Regions from separate parts of the Margalitia sp. FSL K6-0131 genome, predicted to be linked through region 2. Evidence: a T-box and tRNA genes for the amino acid it is inferred to sense, from the RefSeq annotation. Region 2 holds a T-box; the other holds one or more tRNA genes.
The links. The T-box of region 2 lies ahead of ileS (isoleucine--tRNA ligase). A T-box ahead of a tRNA ligase gene usually reads a tRNA of that ligase, here a tRNA-Ile.
Positions count from the first base shown of each region.

Region 1: it encodes a tRNA-Ile, which carries the amino acid that the T-box ahead of ileS (isoleucine--tRNA ligase) is inferred to sense. The anticodon was not compared.

Region 1 is NZ_JBBOZS010000001.1:1,730,306-1,741,770, reverse strand. It holds gene menB (1,4-dihydroxy-2-naphthoyl-CoA synthase) at 1-19, opposite strand, end outside; gene menH (2-succinyl-6-hydroxy-2,4-cyclohexadiene-1-carboxylate synthase) at 144-959, opposite strand; gene menD (2-succinyl-5-enolpyruvyl-6-hydroxy-3-cyclohexene-1-carboxylic-acid synthase) at 953-2,701, opposite strand; gene NSQ59_RS08445 (isochorismate synthase) at 2,694-4,082, opposite strand; gene NSQ59_RS08440 (1,4-dihydroxy-2-naphthoate polyprenyltransferase) at 4,428-5,351, shown strand; gene NSQ59_RS08435 (IS1182 family transposase) at 5,828-7,396, shown strand; tRNA gene NSQ59_RS08430 (tRNA-Glu) at 7,516-7,587, opposite strand; tRNA gene NSQ59_RS08425 (tRNA-Ser) at 7,600-7,690, opposite strand; tRNA gene NSQ59_RS08420 (tRNA-Asn) at 7,699-7,773, opposite strand; tRNA gene NSQ59_RS08415 (tRNA-Ile) at 7,812-7,888, opposite strand; tRNA gene NSQ59_RS08410 (tRNA-Gly) at 7,897-7,970, opposite strand; tRNA gene NSQ59_RS08405 (tRNA-His) at 7,979-8,054, opposite strand; tRNA gene NSQ59_RS08400 (tRNA-Phe) at 8,085-8,160, opposite strand; tRNA gene NSQ59_RS08395 (tRNA-Asp) at 8,328-8,404, opposite strand; tRNA gene NSQ59_RS08390 (tRNA-Met) at 8,468-8,541, opposite strand; tRNA gene NSQ59_RS08385 (tRNA-Ser) at 8,572-8,664, opposite strand; tRNA gene NSQ59_RS08380 (tRNA-Ile) at 8,674-8,750, opposite strand; tRNA gene NSQ59_RS08375 (tRNA-Met) at 8,757-8,833, opposite strand; tRNA gene NSQ59_RS08370 (tRNA-Ala) at 8,851-8,926, opposite strand; tRNA gene NSQ59_RS08365 (tRNA-Pro) at 8,938-9,014, opposite strand; tRNA gene NSQ59_RS08360 (tRNA-Arg) at 9,028-9,104, opposite strand; tRNA gene NSQ59_RS08355 (tRNA-Leu) at 9,141-9,229, opposite strand; tRNA gene NSQ59_RS08350 (tRNA-Gly) at 9,240-9,314, opposite strand; tRNA gene NSQ59_RS08345 (tRNA-Leu) at 9,332-9,413, opposite strand; tRNA gene NSQ59_RS08340 (tRNA-Lys) at 9,440-9,515, opposite strand; tRNA gene NSQ59_RS08335 (tRNA-Thr) at 9,524-9,599, opposite strand; tRNA gene NSQ59_RS08330 (tRNA-Val) at 9,725-9,800, opposite strand; rRNA gene rrf (5S ribosomal RNA) at 9,810-9,926, opposite strand; rRNA gene NSQ59_RS08320 (23S ribosomal RNA) at 10,153-11,465, opposite strand, start outside.
Region 2 is NZ_JBBOZS010000001.1:4,869,007-4,880,471, forward strand. It holds gene NSQ59_RS23835 (transglycosylase domain-containing protein) at 1-2,054, opposite strand, end outside; gene NSQ59_RS23840 (MFS transporter) at 2,432-3,628, opposite strand; gene NSQ59_RS23845 (DinB family protein) at 3,961-4,479, opposite strand; gene ltrA (group II intron reverse transcriptase/maturase) at 4,909-6,165, opposite strand; gene NSQ59_RS23855 (heavy metal translocating P-type ATPase) at 6,760-8,697, opposite strand; T-box leader at 9,040-9,278, shown strand; gene ileS (isoleucine--tRNA ligase) at 9,333-11,465, shown strand, end outside.

The DNA.
Region 1 (11,465 bases), 3.1 Mb from region 2:
CAATCCATTCAACTGCCATTAATATTCCTCCTTTTTTGTCAAGTTAAAACGATGGGAGTCGATGTTCCTTTCCGATTTTTTTGTCGGTAAGCAAATCATTTTGCAGGATAACAAAGCGCTGCAAAATTTAACGAAAAAAAGCATTATTTATCTGTTTTCGTCAAAAACTCCATTACTATTGTACCAAACTTTTTTGGACTTTCCACATGAATTGCATGTCCGGCATTCGGAATAGTTATCCATTCTGCGTGTTGGAGTCTGTTTTTCATCTCGACTGCAATATTACAAAACTTCTGATCAAGTGCACCTGTTATTAAAAGAATGGGCATTGTTAAGTTTGTAAGAGAATCCCACCAAGACGGCTGGCTTCCTGTTCCCATTCCTAAAAGGCTATTTGCCAGCCCAGTAGGATTATTGGATAGCCTTTGCATCCTAATACTGTTTTGGATGGAGGGATCAAGAGATTTCTGTGTTTGGAACAAAGCAATATTTGTCCAATAATCTACAAAAGACTCGATCCCCTCTGCCGTTATTTTATCTGCTAATATTTTGTCTTGCTTTCTTCTTGCTATTCTATCATTTTCACTTGCTAACCCTGGAGATGCACTTTCTAATATAAGATGTTTCGTTCTCTCAGGATATTTTTGGGCAAAGGTTATTGCTAATCTGCCGCCCATCGAATAACCAATGATACTAACATCTTTGAAAGCTAATCTATCAATGATTTCTTTTATATCATCAGCAACTAGTTCAATATCATAACGAGCTGGATTTTTAGGGCTGTCAGTCAATCCATGACCTAAGATATCCACAAGAACAACCTTAAATTGTTTTTTAAGATACTCAGCCAAGAAGTTCCATGTAGAAGTATCACCAGTAAACCCGTGCAATAATATTACCGGATCGCCTTCTCCTAAAACCTCAACATGGTACTGGGCATCATGAACTTTCATTAACATAATGTATCACCAGTTAATAATTTGCTCTTTTCCTGCGAAACATGATTCCACATATTTCGGTGGGTTTGGACATTTTTTTCACGATTGGTCGGTACTTCAATAACATTTAAACCGGATGTTTCAATAGCCCGATTGATTGAAGATTGAAACTCATTCCAGTTTGTGACTTTCTTATAATTTCCGCCATACATTTTTACAGCATATTCAAACTCTACATCAATTGGTGTGCCAAATAAATTTTCAAAATTCTTGGAAGAGCTTGCTTGCGGAAGAAACGAAAAGATCCCCCCGCCATTATTGTTAATAACAATAATCGTAATATTTAAATGATGCATTTTGGCTGCTAAAAGCCCGTTTAAATCATGGAAAAAGGAGAGATCACCAATGATCAGAAATAAGTTTTCTCCATAGACGCTTGCTCCTATTGCACTGGATACAACACCATCTATACCATTAGCTCCACGATTAGCCATCACTCGAATGTTTTTTTGATTATTATGAAAGAAAGTATCCACATCTCTGATTGGCATACTATTTCCAACAAATAAAGTACTGTTATTTGGCAATAGCTTAGTTAGTTCCAAAACGACTCTACCCTCATCTAATTCTTGAACATCCTCTATCGTTTTGGTGACAATCTTTCTTGTGTTCCTATTTAATTGCTGCCAGATTTGAAGCCATTTATTATTTGGTTCATTTTTTATCCGAGAAGATATACCCTCACAAAATAATATTTCATCTGCATGAATCATTTGTGTGCCCATTTTTATAGGATCTCTCCAGCCGCTTCCACTATCTATAATATAATGGTCCACTTTTTTAAGCTTTTTAAGGAATAATGTTAATGGTTTTGATACAGGCATGGCACCAAAGCGAATAATGACTTCCGGAGAGAGCTTCTCCTCATACTTACCGTCTTTTAAAAATGAATCATAGTTATCTATAATTGCCTCACTACTATGTAATCCACTTCTTAACTGTGACAACGGATCCGCTATAATAGGATATCCAAGCCGTTCGGAAAGAGTAAGGACCGCCTGAGCAAAATCTGGTTCATCTATAACTCCACAAATGATTAACCCTTTTGGTTGTGTTTCGAGATCCATACAAATCCTTTCCAATTCACCATTAGAAAGAATTAACTTACCTTGCGAACTTTTCACAGATTGCTTTGTTTCTTCAAATGGTGATGGTTCGAGTCTTGGTATTAAAGGCTCTCTAAATGGAAAATTTAAATGAACTGGTCCTGCAGGTGCTTGTAGGGATAGATTAACCGCTCTTGCAGCAGTAGTTCTTACAAAATAGTGCAGTTCTTCATTTGGATCCGGAATGGACATTTCTACAAACCATTTTACATGTTTTCCATATAAGTTGATCTGATCAATTGATTGTGGCGCTCCAATATCTCTTAACTCATGAGGGCGATCTGCAGTTAGCACAATCAATGGTACCCTTGAAATTTTTGCTTCAACGATTGCCGGATAGTAATTGGCTGCAGCCGTTCCAGATGTACATAGTAGGGCAACTGGTTTTCTCGTCTGTTTTGCCATTCCAAGCGCAAAGAAAGCAGCAGATCGCTCATCAATATTGATATGGTAAGCAAGATCTGGATGCTCAGCAATCATCATCGCTAAAGGGGTTGATCTTGATCCAGGACTAATAACAACATCTTTAACTCCATTAAAGACCAACTCCTGAATAAAATCTGCTAAAAAACTTGTTAGTATTTCTTGTTCATTCATCTTCTTTTCCTCCCAATGCACGAAGCATAGGACGAAATTTAATTTTCGTTTCTAAATATTCATCCTCTGGGTTTGAATCTGCAACAATTCCACACCCAGCATATATAAATGCTTCATTTCCTTTTAATAAACCTGATCTGATACCAACGATAAATTCACCATTACCGCGATAATCCATCCATCCGATTGGTCCCGCATATAAGCCTCTATCCATATTTTCAACATCCCTTATGACTCTCATCGCATCTTGTTTTGGAGTACCGCCAAGTGCTGGTGTCGGATGCAAAGATTCGACCAATTGAAGAATAGATGTGTTTTCCTTAACTTTCCCTTTTACCGGTGTATATAAATGTTGAATATCCGGTGTTTTCATTAAGGTTGGTTCATCTGGAATATTAACCTCCCAACAATGCTTCCGGAATACATCTGCAATCATAGATACTACTAGCTGATGCTCATGTCTATTTTTTTTATCCTCTAATAACATTTTACCTAAAGTTTCATCATGCTTCTCATCATTGCTTCTTTTCATTGAACCTGCTAAACAAGTGGATAAAATATTCTCCCCTGTTTTCTTCACTAATCTTTCGGGCGAAGCACCAGCAAAGCAATGATTCTGGAACCCAAATGAAAATACGAAGCTTGTCTGTTGCTGGTCCAATAAGTGATTCAAAATATTTTCAGGCAATATATCTTGCTGGTATTCAACTCTCATTTTTCTTGCCAAAACTACTTTATCCAAATGACCGTCTTTTAAAAGAGAAATAACCCTTGCAACGGACTCTTTCCATTCTTCCGGATTTATTTCTTCCTTTTTCATCACTTCTGAGATGAAATTATTTGAGAACTCTTGAATGTTTAATATTTTCTTCTTTTGATTTTCCAAATACATTAATTGGGATACATCACTTTCAGGCTTTACAATGGAATTTACCGTCAGAAAACTATTCTTTTCTGTTATTGTAAGCATGATTTCCGGAACATAAAAAGTTGCATTTGAAAATGCTCCCCATTCGTATTCTTTCCTATTATAAGGGTCGAAAGTAAAGCCACCAAATAATAAAGGACCTGTTCCAGGCTGATCAGCTGAATTGTATATGGAAGCGTTTTCTAAAATATTCTCCCATTTTTCTTCTACATTGCGAAATCTCTCATCTATCAGTTCAGAAATAATCGGAAGTACATTGCCTAATCCAATTATAATGGTCTCATTCTGAGGATCTTTCCAATAAAAATGATCTTCACTATTGCGGATAACAGATGAATATAATTGGTGAGGATATGGAAGAGCAATCTGTTCTGTGTAACTGAATAATATCTCTTTATTATTTTCCTTCGCATTTTTTATGGATAATTCAAATTGTTCATCTATTGGTTTCAATTAAATCTCCCCCAGGGCCATAACATCTTAACTATTTTATCAACAATAAAAAATAAATGGTGCTTTATTTGTATTTGAATAATGAAGAATTCATCCATCCTTTAAGATACACCTCAAAAAGTTTCGAGTCAATGTTCGACAAGTTTTGCACTTTCCCTTACCTATTATAATTATTTTGAGCAGATAAATCAGCTATAACGTGTCCTATATAGCTAAAAAGGAATAATTTCTCTACAATACATATAAAAATTCATTGACACCACCTTCTCCTTTACCTACACTTTAGATTGTAATGTTTTGTCTTTATTCATTAAACCTTGAACCAATATAAGGGAGAGACTTATAATGAGCAAACAATCTTCACCACCAATAGAACGAGATCATGGTTGGCGAATATGGTGGCAATTAACTAGACCTCATACACTAACAGCTGGCTTTGTGCCCGTTTTTCTGGGAACTGCACTAGCATTGCATTACACACATCTAAATATTTCATTATTTATCGCAATGCTGATTGCTTCCCTATTAATACAGGCTGCAACAAATATGTTCAATGAGTATTATGACTATAAAAGAGGCCTGGATAATGAAAAGTCTGTAGGGATAGGCGGAGCCATTGTAAGAAATGGTGTACATCCTAAAACTGTGTTAAGACTTGCATTCACTTTTTTTGGCATTGCCATTCTGTTAGGCGTTTATATTTGTATGAATACTACATGGTGGATTGCCGTAATTGGGACTGTATGTATGCTGATTGCTTATTTTTATACAGGTGGACCTTATCCGATCGCCTATACACCATTTGGAGAATTCTTATCAGGATTCTTTATGGGAGTCATTATTGTTCTAATTTCTTTTTACATTCAAGTAAGAGAAATCACCGCAGACAGTGTATTAATTTCTATACCAATAATGATTCTTATTGGAGCTATTATGCTATCCAATAACATTCGTGACCTTGATGGTGATAAAGAGAACGGTCGAAGAACGGTAGCGATTTTAATCGGGCGTAAAAAAGCAATAAATTTATTAGCCGCCATGTTTACTGTTTCGTATGTATGGATTATTGCCTTAATTCTTTTTGGAGGCGCAACGCCTTGGCTTCTATTGATATTGATAAGTATTCCTAAACCTATTACGGCTGTTAAGGGTTTTATCGGTAAAACAGAGCCAATCCAAATGCTGCCTGCTATGAAGGCTACAGCTCAGACCAATACATTTTTTGGACTATTGCTGTCAATTGGTTTAGTAATTGCACATTTCTTTTAATCTGCAAAAAGACTTCATTCCGTTTGGAATGAAGTCTTTTTGTTTTCTTATTTGGAGGAAATAGATCTGCTATCTTGTTTCTCAGCTTTGGTAACCCATTTGTATCGTATGTAGATTTTATTCTAGTTTTGTACGGATTTCATAAATATCGTTATTCTAAAGTATTTTTTTGTAGTTTTCTATACTAATCCCAGGAAGATGACAGCTAATCTTTGTAATTTTATATTTAATCTCGTGAAAGTAGCAAATAATCTCATCATTTTTATACTTAATCTCGCGAATTAGGACTTTCTGCCTAATTTTGTTATAAAAGAAAAAAGAGGCTGGGACAAAACCCGCCTCTGAGATGAAAAAGCCGGTGAAATTTCACGATAAGTAAAATTTCACCGGCTTTGATTATTTTTTGAATAAAAATAAGGACCACTTCTGATAAAATTAAGTCACCACAACAAAATTATACAGAAAGAAGGATCCTTATGTTTAAAAATTATACCATGAATCAATTAGTTTTGCCTTTAGATTTAGAAGTAAAATTACAAAAAAATGATATTGCCTTCCATATCCATCATTTAGTTGAAAGTATCCCTCTTGAAGCGTTCGAACCATTTCTGCGAAATAATGGTTGCCCTGCCTACCATCCACGCATGATGCTTAAAATTATCTTATGTGCCTATACGCAATCTATCTTTTCAGGACGCAAAATAGAAGCCCTATTAAAAGATAGTATCCGTATGATGTGGTTAGCTCAAGGATATGAACCAAGCTACCGCACCATCAACCGATTCCGTGTTCAATCGGAAGTGAAAGATTTAATTCGCCAATGTTTCGTCCAATTTCGTTGCCAATTGATCGAAGAAAAACTTATCGATCAAGAAGCGGTTTTTATCGATGGTACAAAGATTGAAGCGAATGCGAATAAATTTACGTTTGTCTGGAAGAAATCGATGGAGAAATATCATCAAAGTTTAATTGAAAAGTCAAACCAGCTATACAATGAACTACTTGAAAACGAAATTATACCTGAAATAGAACGTGAAAGCGATGAACAGTTGTCATTGGAAGAACTCTCTCAATTGGTTCAAAAAGTGGACGATGTGGTAACTGAGTATGATAAACAAATAGAAGCATCATCAGACGTTCCAGAACGAAAAGCTTTAAGAAATGAACGCAAATACCCAAAACAAGTGCGAAAACAGTTGATTGATTTTGTCCTGCGAAAACAGAAATACCAACAAGACTTTGAAATCTTTGGCACGCGTAATAGCTATTCTAAAACAGATCCAGATGCGACATTTATGCGAATGAAAGATGATTATATGCAAAACGGCCAATTGAAAGCTGGTTACAATGTACAAATCGCAACGGAGGGCCAATACGCGCTTGCCTATAGTTTATTTTCAAACCCAACAGATACGCGTACGTTAATTCCATTTTTAGATGAGATCGAGCAGCATTATTTCGAGTTACCGAAGCACATTGTCGCAGATGCAGGTTACGGTAGTGAACAAAACTTTAATGATATCCTTTTAAACAGAAAACGAGAAGCACTTATTACGTATAATATGTATTTGAAGGAACAAAAGAAAAAGTACAAACAAAACACTTTTAATCCCGACAACTGGAAGTATGATCAAGAAACAGATACCTATACATGCCCTAATCAGAAACGTCTTGAATATCAATATTATTCAGTCCGTAATGACCGTACAGGTTTCCAACGGAAGTTCAAAATCTACGAGTGCGAAGACTGTTCGGGATGCCCATTCCGTTCATCCTGTACCAAAGCAAAAGAAGGCAACAATCGAAAACTAATGGTGAATGAAAAATGGGAACAGCAAAAAGAATATGTAAGAGCGAAGCTTTCAGAAGAGAAAACGAGTGCCATCTATCGAAAACGCAAAATCGATGTGGAACCAGTTTTTGGATTCTTGAAGGCTAATTTGCGTTTCACTCGATTTTCTGTACGAGGAAAATCGAAGGTAGAAAACGAAATGGGCCTCGCGTTAATGGCAGTGAATTTAAGAAAATTCACTACCAACAACTAAGGTAATAGAAAATTTAAACGCAAAAATAGAGAAAGGTGAATTTGAGTTCCCTCAAATTCACCTTTCTCACTATTTGAAGCTAGTTATGTCCCAGCCTCTTTTTTCACTCTATTAAACTATGACCCGTACGGGATTCGAACCCGTGTTACCGCCGTGAAAGGGCGGTGTCTTAACCGCTTGACCAACGGGCCAAGGTGAAAATATGGCGGAGAAGGAGGGATTTGAACCCTCGCGCCGCTTACGCGACCTACACCCTTAGCAGGGGCGCCTCTTCAGCCACTTGAGTACTTCCCCAAAAAAAATGGCTCCGCAGGTAGGATTCGAACCTACGACCGATCGGTTAACAGCCGATAGCTCTACCACTGAGCTACTGCGGAACAATAATTGAAAGTTATTTTGCTATTGCAAAAAATTCTGGTGGGCCTAAATGGACTTGAACCATCGACCTCACGCTTATCAGGCGTGCGCTCTAACCAGCTGAGCTATAGGCCCATTTACTATGGAGCGGGTGATGGGAATCGAACCCACGACAACAGCTTGGAAGGCTGTAGTTTTACCACTAAACTACACCCGCGTAAAATATGGGGCGACTAGTGGGAATCGAACCCACGAATGTCGGAGCCACAATCCGATGCGTTAACCACTTCGCCATAGCCGCCATTACAAATAAATATTATTAAAAGATGGATGGTGGCTCGGGACGGAATCGAACCGCCGACACAAGGATTTTCAGTCCTTTGCTCTACCGACTGAGCTACCGAGCCATAATTGTATAAAATTCCTAAAAATAATTTGCAGTCGCTTCGTCCCAATCTCAGAAAGCTTTGCAAGTAGCAGCTCGATTGGTACGCTGGTAGTAACGCTACGAAGATCATTCATCGTGCTCTACCGACTGAGCTACCGAGCCATAATTACTTATTTTTAAAATAAATGGCGGTCCGGACGGGACTCGAACCCGCGACCTCCTGCGTGACAGGCAGGCATTCTAACCAGCTGAACTACCGGACCAGGTTTTTTCAAGAATTGAAAATAAACTTTCTTATAATCTTCCTTGAAAATAACTTACCTTAATTGCGGGGGCAGGATTTGAACCTGCGACCTTCGGGTTATGAGCCCGACGAGCTACCGGACTGCTCCACCCCGCGACGATATTATAAAACCATTTTATTTAATTATGGCGGAGGAAGAGGGATTCGAACCCCCGCGCGGTTTAACCCGCCTGTCGGTTTTCAAGACCGATCCCTTCAGCCAGACTTGGGTATTCCTCCGAATGATTATGGTGGACCTTGTAGGACTCGAACCTACGACCGGACGGTTATGAGCCGTCTGCTCTAACCAGCTGAGCTAAAGGTCCATTTTATGGTAGCGGCGGAGGGGATCGAACCCACGACCTCACGGGTATGAACCGTACGCTCTAGCCAGCTGAGCTACGCCGCCATAAAATACTATATTATTGGTGGAGCCTAGCGGGATCGAACCGCTGACCTCCTGCGTGCAAAGCAGGCGCTCTCCCAGCTGAGCTAAGGCCCCATTTTTTTAAGTGGTCGGGAAGACAGGATTCGAACCTGCGACCCCATGGTCCCAAACCATGTGCTCTACCAAGCTGAGCTACTTCCCGTTTGTATTGATAATGGCGCGCCCAAGAGGAGTCGAACCCCTAACCTTTTGATCCGTAGTCAAACGCTCTATCCAATTGAGCTATGGGCGCATATTATGGTAGTTTATTTTGCTTTGCAAAAAAACTTGGTGCCGAGGACCGGAATCGAACCGGTACGGTAGTCACCTACCGCAGGATTTTAAGTCCTGTGCGTCTGCCAGTTCCGCCACCCCGGCAAAGGGTATTTGGAGCGGAAGACGGGATTCGAACCCGCGACCCCCACCTTGGCAAGGTGGTGTTCTACCACTGAACTACTTCCGCGCAGAAATTTTTATCAATGCGGGTGAAGGGAGTCGAACCCCCACGCCTTGCGGCGCCAGATCCTAAGTCTGGTGCGTCTGCCAATTCCGCCACACCCGCGTTATGAAAATTTATTTACTTTAAAATGGTGAGCCATGAAGGACTCGAACCTTCGACCCTCTGATTAAAAGTCAGATGCTCTACCGACTGAGCTAATGGCTCGTATTAAATGGTGCCGGCCAGAGGACTTGAACCCCCAACCTACTGATTACGATTCAGTTGCTCTACCAATTGAGCTAGGCCGGCATTTCAAGCATTCATTTTGCAATTAAATGACTTAAAATATCTGGTCCAACTAAATAATCAAAGCAGTTAACTTTCATTATTGTAGCCGGGCCGGCTTTATCTGAAATCTTTTATCATCAATAATATGGTGGAGGATGACGGGATCGAACCGCCGACCCCCTGCTTGTAAGGCAGGTGCTCTCCCAGCTGAGCTAATCCTCCATTATGTAAGCCTGGCAACGTCCTACTCTTGCAGGGGGAGAGCCCCCAACTACCATCGGCGCTGAGAAGCTTAACTTCCGTGTTCGGGATGGGAACGGGTGTGACCTTCTCGCCATAATTACCAGACTATATGAGGTTTGTTCCCTCAAAACTAAATACTGCAGAAGAAGAAGTAAAACTGAGTTTCGCTTTTTTCAATCCAGCTCCAGCGCCTATCGGCTAGTGAATTTCTCCGTCTCCTCCCTACGATAAGTCAACATCAGTTCGTGAACTACCTCACTGTGTTTCCTTTATCTCAGTCGAAGACTACGAAATTCATACGCCGATGAGCAAGGCGCTTCCGCTTTATATTTTGGTTAAGTCCTCGATCGATTAGTATTCGTCAGCTCCATGTGTCGCCACACTTCCACCTCGAACCTATCAACCTGATCATCTTTCAGGGATCTTACTAGCTTGCGCTATGGGAAATCTCATCTTGAGGGGGGCTTCATGCTTAGATGCTTTCAGCACTTATCCCTTCCGCACATAGCTACCCAGCGATGCCTTTGGCAAGACAACTGGTACACCAGCGGTGCGTCCATCCCGGTCCTCTCGTACTAAGGACAGCTCCTCTCAAATTTCCTACGCCCACGACGGATAGGGACCGAACTGTCTCACGACGTTCTGAACCCAGCTCGCGTACCGCTTTAATGGGCGAACAGCCCAACCCTTGGGACCGACTACAGCCCCAGGATGCGATGAGCCGACATCGAGGTGCCAAACCTCCCCGTCGATGTGGACTCTTGGGGGAGATAAGCCTGTTATCCCCGGGGTAGCTTTTATCCGTTGAGCGATGGCCCTTCCATGCGGAACCACCGGATCACTAAGCCCGACTTTCGTCCCTGCTCGACTTGTAGGTCTCGCAGTCAAGCTCCCTTGTGCCTTTACACTCTACGAATGATTTCCAACCATTCTGAGGGAACCTTTGGGCGCCTCCGTTACTCTTTAGGAGGCGACCGCCCCAGTCAAACTGCCTGCCTGACACTGTCTCCCACCCCGATCAGGGGTGCGGGTTAGAATTTCAATACAGCCAGGGTAGTATCCCACCGACGCCTCCACCGAAGCTGGCGCTCCGGCTTCAAAGGCTCCTACCTATCCTGTACAAGCTGTACCAAAATTCAATATCAGGCTGCAGTAAAGCTCCACGGGGTCTTTCCGTCCTGTCGCGGGTAACCTGCATCTTCACAGGTACTATAATTTCACCGAGTCTCTCGTTGAGACAGTGCCCAGATCGTTACGCCTTTCGTGCGGGTCAGAACTTACCTGACAAGGAATTTCGCTACCTTAGGACCGTTATAGTTACGGCCGCCGTTTACTGGGGCTTCAATTCAGAGCTTCGCTTACGCTAACCCCTCCTCTTAACCTTCCAGCACCGGGCAGGCGTCAGCCCCTATACTTCGCCTTGCGGCTTCGCAGAGACCTGTGTTTTTGCTAAACAGTCGCCTGGGCCTATTCACTGCGGCTCTCTCGGGCTTGCACCCTACCAGAGCACCCCTTCTCCCGAAGTTACGGGGTCATTTTGCCGAGTTCCTTAACGAGAGTTCTCTCGCTCACCTTAGGATTCTCTCCTCGCCTACCTGTGTCGGTTTGCGGTACGGGCACCTTTCACCTCACTAGAGGATTTTC
Region 2 (11,465 bases):
TTTTTATTATTCGTTTTTTGAGGGACTGGAGGCGGAACATACTCTCCACCTTTAATGTATAATTCATTATTTTCTCTAAACACATCATTAGGTTGCTTAAAACTGCTTCTATCGGTGCCGAATGCTTGCATCATATTTTTAAACATTAACTGAGAGACTTTAGTAGTATCTCCCATCATATAATTGCCTGGACCATTTTTCGCATATCCAGTCCATACCGCCATTGTATATTGTGGTGTATATCCAACCATCCAGCTATCATTTGTCGCATTGGACGGATACCCGTATTTTGCAATTGTTTTATCATCAAAATTGGTTGTCCCCGTTTTTCCAGCAACATCTAACCCAGGAATATTAGCTGTTGTTCCGGTACCGGATTTTACAACTGTCCTTAGCATATCTGTTACAAGATAGGCGGTGTAATCTTGCATGGCAATTTCCGGTTTAGGGTTAAAATTTACCACCTTCCCATCAGGAAAAACAACCTTTTGGACAAAATGAGGTGTATTATATATTCCGTTATTTCCAAACGCACTGTATGCCCCTGCCATCTCTAGCGGATTTACCGTATTACTTCCAATTGCATATGATTCGTAAACGGTATTATCCTTAAAGGCAATACCCAGTTTTTCCGCAAAATTTTGTGCCTTTGTCATCCCCACATCACGAAGTGTTAGGAGAGCAGGAATATTGTAAGACCACTGAAGTGCTTTCCTTATAGATAAATTCCCATGATATTGATGATCCCAGTTTGAAATTTGCTGACCAGTTGTATACGTCGTTGGTTGATCATTAATTTGATGCGCTGTAGACCATTTTAAATTTTCAATAGCCGGACCATAATCAAAAATTGGCTTAAAAGAAGATCCAGGTTGACGGCTAATATCAATTGCAAAGTTATTTCCTTTAAAGGATGCTTTATAATCATTTCTGCCGCTTCCAATTGCCCGTACTTCTCCCGTTTTTGTATCTAAAAATACAAACGCTCCCTGAAAACGATCATTCGGATAAGAAATAATTGTATTAGTGTTCATCATTTTATCCGCATAATCTTGTGCTTTTGTATCTAAAGTTGTGTATATAGATAATCCATCCGAAGTGATGTCTACATTCTTTAGTTTCCCTTCCACTTCTTTTACAACAGCATCCAAAAACGCTTCATACGGCATGCCTTGGTTTTTCCTTTTCGGCAAAAGTCCTGCTGTAACTGGAACTTTTTTCGCCTCATTCATTTGCTTTTTAGTAATATATCCTTGCTTATTCATAGCGCTTAGGACGACATTACGGCGATTCGTAGCTTCTTCCCTGTTCCCCGGGATAGTTGGATCGTAATTACTCGGACTTTGCGGCAACCCCGCTAACATCGCGATCTCTGGAAGTGTCAATTGTTTTAAATGATCGGAATCGACTCCGTAATAGGTCTTTGCAGCAGCAGCCACACCATAAGCTCCATCTCCAAGGTAGATTTTATTCAGATACATCATTAATATTTGTTGTTTCGAATACTTTTTCTCCAATTGATAGGCTAAGTCCCATTCCTGTACTTTTCGCTTGATTGTTTTTTCAGGAGTCAAAAAGGAATTTTTAATCACTTGCTGAGTAATCGTACTCCCGCCTTGCGAACCAAAATGCCCAGTAAGATTCTCCAATATGGCTCTGGCTGTTCCTTTTATATCAACCCCATGGTGTTCATAAAAACGGGTATCCTCTGTGGCTATGAATGCCTCTTCCAACATTTTAGGAACTTGGGAATACGTAATTTCCGTTCGCCTTTCTTTCCCATATTCGTAAAGAAAATTACCATCCTTATCGTAAAATTTAGTAGAAAGCGGGACTACTAGTTTCGAAGGATCTAATTTTGGCGTTTCCTTCATCATTTTAGCCAATGCAGCGGTGCCTATTCCAACAGAAACCACAGCAAGAAGAAAACAAGCAATAATTACTTTTTTCAACAAGGATGCTTTTTTCTTTGATTTATTTCTTCTTTCCTGTTTTTGTTTTGCCTTTTCCGCTTGTTTACGTTCATGGCGATAACGATACGATTCTTCTGACATATTTAAACTCTCCTATGTTAAAGAATTATATTTTATTAATTAAACATTACTCACACTATTTATAGTCATTCGTAAATAAAATATTTTTATGGGGGCAGTGAAGTTTTTAGGGAGTAAATACGGCGAAGAAATGAGGCATATTTATGTTAGTCGCGTGTACATATTCATGTGTGGAAAACATGAAAAATGTTAAAAAAGTACAGGTTTTGAGTAAAAGGAGAGGCAGCACTTCATTGGATCAGAAGGGGCGGTTTGAATAATAGAAAAATAGGCACTTTCATTAAATTAGCCTGCATATTTTAATGCGGGTCTAATGAAAGTGTCCATTTCCAAATTCCATTCTTTTGTTTTATACAGTTAAAAGCAATTAATAATCTCTACACATCTCTAGCTGGCCTTCGATTACGCATGATTCGTAAACTCATAGAAATAAGTGCGAACAGTAGAAATAACAATAAGAAAAAAACAACCATTATTAGCATTACCTGACTAGGATGATAATGGTCCATCATATATCCCAGCAGAAATGGGAAAACCGCCCCTCCGATTCCAGCAAATGCAGTAACTGCGCTAGTTACTATCCTCTCCATTCCAGGAAATGTATGATTTGCATAAACCATCGTAATGCTATAGAGCGCGCTCATCCCTAATCCAAGCCCAAATACTAGTATGTAAGAGACTCCAATAGTATTAAATCTTGTCATGAGGAAGATGAAAAGGATTCCCATTAAAATGCTGCCTAACAAATACCGTTCGTAGCTTACGCGTCGTACAATCCATCCAATCATAAGGCGCCCGCAAAGCATAGCAATCCAAAAAAACGTTGTACTGAGCGAGGCAATATAGGAGGTGGAATTCATATTAACCGTAAAAATAGTCGGAAGGAAACTGTTCAGACTCCCTTCAATCCCAACATAAACAAATATCATCAACAGAAACAGCATAAGGATGGTGTATTTGGAAATTTTCCTCTTGAAAACAGGTGCCTTTGCCATTGGTGCATCCATATCACCCTCCTCATCCTCCGTAGGTTTTAGCGAGATGGACACTGTTTGCCAAACAATGGCCAGAAACAAAGCGAATCCGCTGACAATTAATGCAGAAAACCTCCACCAGTCTAGTGCAATGAGAACACTTTCGATTGCTGGCATACAAAGAGCTCCCAAACCGAATGCCACCTCCAAGCGGCTCATATAGATGGCTCTTCTCCCAACAAAAAGTTCCATAACATACGAGGCAACTGCAGTCTCAAGACTTGATGCACCAATTCCGTTTAATATTACGAAGACTGCAAGCCAAGAATAGGTTGGTAAAAATAAAATACCCAGTTGTGCCAGAACAACAGTAAGTGCGGCACCAGTAAGAACAACTCTATAACTGTATCTGTTCATACAACTTGCAGCAAGAGGTACTCCCAAGATAAACCCAATCGATTGAAGTAGGATTAATAACCCGCCTGATGTATAGGAAATGTGATAATAGGAAAGCAACTCAGGAAGAATTGCACCAAAAAATACACTCGTCATGCCACCTAAGAAGTACATTCCATATGATGCCCAAAGAAAACGTTTCAACCTTACATCCCCTTTAATAATTTTGAAGGATCCTTATCTGCAAAAAATTCCTTTTACCTTTTTGTTACATTGAATTTATGTATTGTGGAATTAGACATTCCGAACCTCCAAATATCTACATTGGTTTTTACTCCATTCGACAAATAGTGAGGATCCTCCTGCTTTCAATTGGAATTTTTTCCATCCAAAAAAGTTTTTTTTTGATTTTTATAGTTTTTTATTACCAAACTATATTTATGAGAACAATGTTCCTTTAAGTCTATTAGAAAAAGAAAAGACGAGCATTTACCCGTCTTAATTTATCTGTTTTGTTTTAATTTCCTTTGTTACTTTTATTCATTCCGTAATTGTCTTAACAATTGGAAAATCTGTCCTCTATGATGTGCTTCATGTTCAATCAAATGGTACACAACCCATTCAGGTGTGACGTCATATTGTTCCAACACCCTCGGTTTGCGCCAATCTGCTAGATCCATTGAACGAAAGTGTGAAAGGAAAACTTCACGCACCTTATTAAGACGATTGAAATGCTCCTGAATACTTTGTCCCTCTACATGCGCCAATGATCCGTCTTCGGAGCGGTGTTCTTCCGGAAATAACGATTGTATTTCAGGATCCCAGTCAGAACCGAGAACTTCAACATATAACCAGTCCGCCTCAATCAAGGCAATATGGTATAAAAGGGAGCCAATGGTTTGTCTCCCATCGATTTTCGTATCAAGTAATTCTCGACTGATTCCCTTCATTTCAGCAATAAGGGTGCGCCTAACATCTTCTAAACACCATAACATTCGACCGATTTCTTCCTCATATCCTGGCAAAGCACTTATCTTTAAAGATCTTTTCCCCAACGAATTCATCCTCCTGTATTTTCAATATTTACTTATTGCATTAAAGCCATGATGACAGCTTCATCCATGGTTCCATTTAATAATTGGTAATGTTGGATTGAAACCTAGAATAGTATTGCAAGTTTTCTATTTTACTAACATTCGTGTTTGTGCTTTTAAAACCCTCTATTGCTAAAATGAATTTTTTTCAATTTAAATTAATTCTTGTTTCTCTATATCATTTTCATATTCCTTATCGGAAGGAACGAAAACCTGTATTCCAGTTTTTCGTTCCTTCCCCACAATTTTTCTGAGTTTCAATCTAAAAAATTTAGTTCCCCATTCTTTTAAATCATTTAGTAAAACCAATTCCAAAATCGAGTAGGAGGGGGTGACTAACCCCCGACCTCTCACACCACCGTACGTACCGTTCGGTATACGGCGGTTCACTTAAGTATGACGCAAATGGTTGTATCTATCTAACAGACTTTTAAGCTTTTGATTTCTCCAAAACTTTAGATTTAGTGTTGTGTGTAAGATAGGACTATTCGAAATGCGCCAATATTTCTTACGAGAATTTCCCCATTCATGGGCCTTCTCTCTTGGAACGCCAAGGGATATGAGCCTTTTAATTTTTGTTTTGGGTAGTTTCCATTGTTTCCAAAGGCACATTCGGAGTCTTCTTCGAATATGTTCATCCAGTTGTTTAAAGGGAGTTGGCGTGTCTGCCAGCGCAAAATATCCGCACCAACCAACAAGGTATTCATTTAGTTTCTCAATACGCAATTCCAATGGAATGGGTTTTGACCTTGATGTTAGTTCTTTTATTCTACTTTTAGCTCTCTTTATACTTTCTTTTGCGATACGGATTTTTGGATTACGGTTTGATGTGAAGCTGAATCCAAGAAACTTTCGTTTCCACGGTCTGTCCACCGCACTTTTCTCTTCATTTACTTTTAGTTTAAGCTTCTTTTCAATGAAAGTAGTGATAGAACTCTTGACACGTAAACCTGCCTTCTTGGTTTTTACGTAAATATTACAATCATCTGCGTAGCGGACAAATTTGTGTCCTCTTTCCTCTAGTTCCTTATCTAATTCATCTAACATGATATTGGAAAGTAGTGGACTTAATGGTCCACCCTGAGGAACACCTTCTTCGCTGATAGTTTCCACACCGTTTATCATAATCCCCGACTCTAAGTATTTTCTAATTAACTTTAGAATCGTCTTATCCTTGACTCTTTTTGCTAGGAGTCCCATAAGCATATCGTGATTTACCTTGTCGAAGAACTTTTCTAAGTCCATATCTATTACCCATCTGTAGCCCTCTTCTATATATTGCCTTGCTTCCCTAACGGCATCATGTGCCCTTCTTCTGGGTCTAAACCCATAGCTATGTTCGGAAAAGGTTGGGTCATAGATTGGGGTTAATATTTGGGCAATCGCTTGTTGGACAAAACGGTCTGTCACGGTAGGAATACCTAATAAACGAACGCCGCCATTTGGTTTCGGGATTTCGACTCGTCTGACTGGCATAGGCTCATAGGTTCCGTCCTTTATTGAATTTCGGATTTCTTGCCAATTTTGTAGAATATGCGCTCGTAGGGATTTTACAGGCATTTCATCTACTCCATGGCTACCCTTATTCTTTTCGACACGTTTCAATGCCGAAAGTAGATTGTCCCGTGACAGTATTCGTTCCATCATTTCGATACATCCTTTCACGTGAATATACGTGCTATTTGTGCCATTGTTTATTCCACCCTCTTAAAGTCCCCTGTGGAATTCACCACTTCCTCCTTTAAGTAAGTCCAATTGGATTGTCTGTATCATCATAAACAATGAACGCCTAGTGTATATTCTCCTTAAATGTTCAGTCCTTCCCTAACCATCTTAAGCTAGTCAGGTACTATGACCTCTGCTGACTTCTGGCTGTTCAATTACCCTTCACAAAGTAAGTTACCGAGTGTGCTCGGCATTTCAGCCAGACCTCCCCAGGTAAGAGTACAGTCTTTCTCCCCATCTATCTGCTTCATTTACTCTGTATCATCTTTGGCAGAAAGGACTTCGTTTTGTTTGGCAAACTCATCCAATGATACCTAGCCTTATATGAAGTTCGTGTCCCTCAGACCGGAGATTTGCCGCCCGCTTCCTTCAGATTCTGCGTCACCACAGACACCCTTGCGTTTAGCTACTGCTACTTCTGCCTTCACAGTTCGGGACTTTCACCCTATAGACTGCACCCATGCTGGGCGCACCACAAAAAAGCTGGAGTAAATAACCCCAGCTTCCAAAACTACTTTACTTTTTATCCCCACCAAGACATCTCAAACTATTCAATATAACTAATATTGTACTTCCTTCATGCCCAACAACCCCTAATGGGAGATTAAGAAATTCAAAGAAGTTGGATGCAATTAAGATTACGATAACACTAATAGAAAAAATGACGTTTTGCTTGATAATTCGATTCATTTTTCTCGATAAGCGAATGGCTTCTGCTATCCGAGAAAGATCATTTTTCATCAGGACGACATCCGCAGTTTCCATTGCTACGTCACTGCCTTCCCCCATTGCAATCCCAACATTGGCTGTTGCAAGGGCAGGAGCATCGTTAACGCCATCCCCTACCATGGCCACCATTCCGTACTGTTCTTTTACCTTTTTTAAAGACGATACTTTCGTTTCTGGCAAACATTCCGCAATGTAAGTGTCAATTTGTGATTGTGCGGCAATGTTTTTTGCGGTCGTTTCGCTATCCCCAGTCAGCATAATCGTTCGAATTCCTTCATTTTTCAATTCTAATAACGCATTTTTCGTTTCGTCGCGTACTATATCCTGTAGGGCAATTGCCGCAGCTATTCCGGATGAATCCTTCACAAAAACAACGGTTTTCCCTTCATTTTCAAGCTTTTCTGCAACACCGTTTTCAAAATTATGAGCTTCCTTGCTGCCCACAAAATCCTTTTTGCCAATCAACCATTCTTGGTTATTTAACTTGGCTTTCATTCCCCATCCCGGTACATCTTCCACTTGTTCAGGCTGCATGAGTCTGTCATTATTCTTAGCTTTCCAGTATTGAACAATCGCAATAGCCAATGGATGGTTCGATTGATTTTCAATTGATGCGGCATAGTGTAACAGATCTTGCTCATTTAGATCAGGACGAACAATTATATCTGTTACTTCCGGTTTCCCTTTTGTTAAAGTACCAGTTTTGTCAAAGGCAATTGCTTTTACATGACTTAATCCTTCAATATGAACCCCGCCTTTAAACAAAATTCCCTTTCTCGCACCATTCGAAATGGCGGATAAAGTAGCGGGCATAATAGAGGCAACAAGTGCACAAGGGGAAGCGACTACTAATAAAATCATTGCCCGATAAAATGTTGTATTCCAGTTCCATCCAAATACGAAATGCGGGATGAACATCATCAATATAACAACGAGGAGTACGACTTTGACATATGTGCCCTCGAAACGTTCAATAAATAACTGTGAGGGTGATTTTTCGCTTTGAGCAGATTGTACTAATTGAATAATTTTATTAAAAACTGTTTCATTTGCATGTCTTGTCACTTCTACGGTAACAGATCCGTTCAAGTTTATCGTTCCTGCAAAAACTTCCGCACCGCTTCCTTTTGTTACCGGAATAGATTCGCCAGAGATGGTAGACTCATCAATCGTCGTAGTTCCATGTGCAATTTTTCCGTCCGCAGGAACTCTTTCGCCAGGTTTGACTAAAATAATATCCCCTACCTGCAACAGTGAAACATGGACTTTTTCCTCGCGGCCGTGCACAACACGGATTGCTGTTTCAGGCTGTATTTCTAATAAGGAAGAGATTTCCTTTTTACTTTTATTCGTTGTATAAGTTTCAAGTGCCCCGCTTAATGAAAAGATAAAAATGAGCATTGCACCTTCTGCCCAGTAGCCAATAATAGCAGAACCAATAGCCGCAAAAAACATGAGCAACTCGACATTTAAATCTTTATTTTTAATGGTTTCCTCGATACCTTCTTTTGCTTTAGCATAGCCGCCAATAATAAAAGCTGCAAGATAAAAAGCAATCGAAACCGATTCATGATTCCATTTTGACACCAGCCATGCAGTCACAATTAATACACCGCTTAATATGGCTGCAATTAATTCAATATGCACAAAAATCTTTTCAAATCTTGGAGCAGAAGAAGCTAAAACCTTTACGTTATTCGTTGTTGCCAGTTGACCTTGTGACATGACGACACCTCCTTATTGAATTGACAAAAAATAGATTTATAGTTTCATATATAAACAACTTATTTATAATAATTATTATATAATATATACTACATATAGATAACTGAAATGTCAACCTTAATTGAGAATTTTATTTTCTAATTGAGAATAATTATTAATATCATTCCTATATACTGTGATAACTATAATCATTATCAATAATAGTAAATGATAATTATTATTATTTATATTTGGTACAACAATTCAGCTTGGCCCCTTTTTAAGAGAAAAAATTTCCACAAATTTAAAGAATTGTTTGACATCCCATTTTACCCTTGTTATAATTCACAACAATAAAAGCACACAAATTCGTTGACGAGAAAAAGTAGCGTTTCGTCTTGATCCACAGAGAGCTGACATTTCGGTGCAAGTCAGTGTTCGAGTGTTACGTGAAAATCCTCTCTGAGAAGTTAGGCTGAAATAGATAGTAAGTCTAACCGGGCGTCTACCGTTACAAGGAACACGTATGATTGTACGTTGCTAAGTGCTATTGAGCGGATCAATAGAATTAGGGTGGTATCGCGGTTAACCCCGTCCCTTACATTTGGGACGGGGTTATTTGTGTGCTTTTAAAAAATGGAATAGGAGCGATATCGATGAACTCTAATGAAACAGTTGTCCAGCGTGAGAAGAAAATCCGTGATTTCTGGGCAGAAGCGAATACTTTTAAACAATCAATTCAATTAAGAGAAGGCAAAACGCCTTTTGTTTTTTACGAAGGACCACCAACTGCAAACGGTCTTCCTCATGTAGGGCACGCCTTTGGGCGAACCATTAAAGATGTTGTAGCCCGCTTTAAAACAATGAAGGGATTCCAAGTGGAAAGAAAAGCCGGTTGGGATACACATGGTCTTCCTGTTGAACTTGGTGTGGAAAAGCAGCTTGGCATCTCCGGAAAACAAGACATCGAACGCTATGGGGTGGAATCTTTCATCAATAAATGTAAGGAGAGCGTGTTTGCGTATGAAAAAATATGGCGCTCCTTCACAGAAGAATTAGGCTATTGGGTGGATATGGACAGTCCTTATCTAACACTTAGCAACGAATATATCGAAAGTGTCTGGCACATTTTAAGCAAGGTGCACAAGAATGGACTATTATACAAAGGTCATCGTGTATCTCCATACTGCCCTAGCTGTCAAACCTCTTTAAGTACACACGAAGTAGCACAAGGCTATAAAAATGTGAAAGATTTATCAGCGACAGTAAAATTTAAACGTCTTGATGCGGAAAATGAATACTTTTTAGGATGGACCACTACACCATGGACATTACCCGCAAATGTTGCCCTAGCAATGAATCCTTCCTTAACGTATGTTCGTGCCCAAAAGGAAGATGAAATTTACATTGTGGCAAAATCATTAGTAAACAAAGTGCTCGGAGATCGGGTAAACATTTTGAGCGAGCATAGTGGCAAGGAGTTCGCCGGTACACATTATGACCCACCATTTCATTATATAAAGGTTGAAAAAGGTCATTTTGTTGTATTAGCTGATTTTGTTACAGAAGAAAGCGGAACAGGAATTGTTCACATTGCACCGGCTTACGGGGAAGATGATTATAAACTAGTTCAACAAAACGGTCTCTCCTTTGTCAATGTTGTTGACCAACGAGGATGCTATACACCTGATGTTGTAACGCTTGCCGGAAAGTTTGTGAAAAATTGTGACGTTGAGATTATTAAAATGCTTGCTGAACTAGGTACTCTTTTCCATAAAGAAAAATATGAGCATAGCTATCCCCATTGCTGGAGATGCGACTCTCCTTTACTTTACTACGCAACAGACAGTTGGTTTATCAAGATGTCGGCATTAAAAGATAAAATGCTTACCAACAATGGTAAAGTTATTTGGTATCCAGATCATATTAAAGATGGTCGATTTGGTCGCTTTCTTGAAAATCTGTTGGATTGGAATATTAGTAGAAACCGATATTGGGGCACTCCATTAAATATATGGGTATGTACTCACTGTCATCACGAAGAAGCACCCGCCAGTATCAAGGAACTGCAAAATCTAGCGTCAAAGCCTATATCTGGTAATATCGAATTGCATAAACCATATATTGACGATGTACAATGCACTTGTCCAAAATGTAATAATACCATGCTGCGTACTCCAGAAGTGATTGATGTATGGTTCGATAGCGGCTCAATGCCTTTTGCGCAGCATCACTATCCTTTTGAAAATAAAAAAGCTTTTCAATCCCAATTTCCTGCGGATGTAGTTATCGAAGGAATTGACCAAACAAGAGGATTTTTCTACAGCCTCCTTGCTGTTTCCACATTATACACGGGGCAACCACCGTATAAAAATGTTTTGTCACTCGGGCATATCCTGGATGAACACGGTCAAAAAATGTCTAAAAGCAAAGGCAATGCTTTAGATCCGATTGAACTTATGTATGAATATGGTGCAGATGCTCTTCGATGGTCCTTCCTTGTTGATAGTTCACCATGGAACCCAAAACGATATTCAAAAAAGATTGTGCAGGATGCAAAGTCAAAATTGGTCGATACCTTAGACAATACCTATAAATTTTATGATATGTATGCAAAAATAGATCATTTTGTATATGACGAACAAAAAACAGGCAAGAGGTCCATTCTGGATAAATGGATACTTTCACGACTGAATAGTACGGTTAAAGTCGTTAATAAATATATGGAACAATATCAATTTACCCAAGCAACACGGGAAATTGCCGCATTGGTCGATGAATTAAGCAAT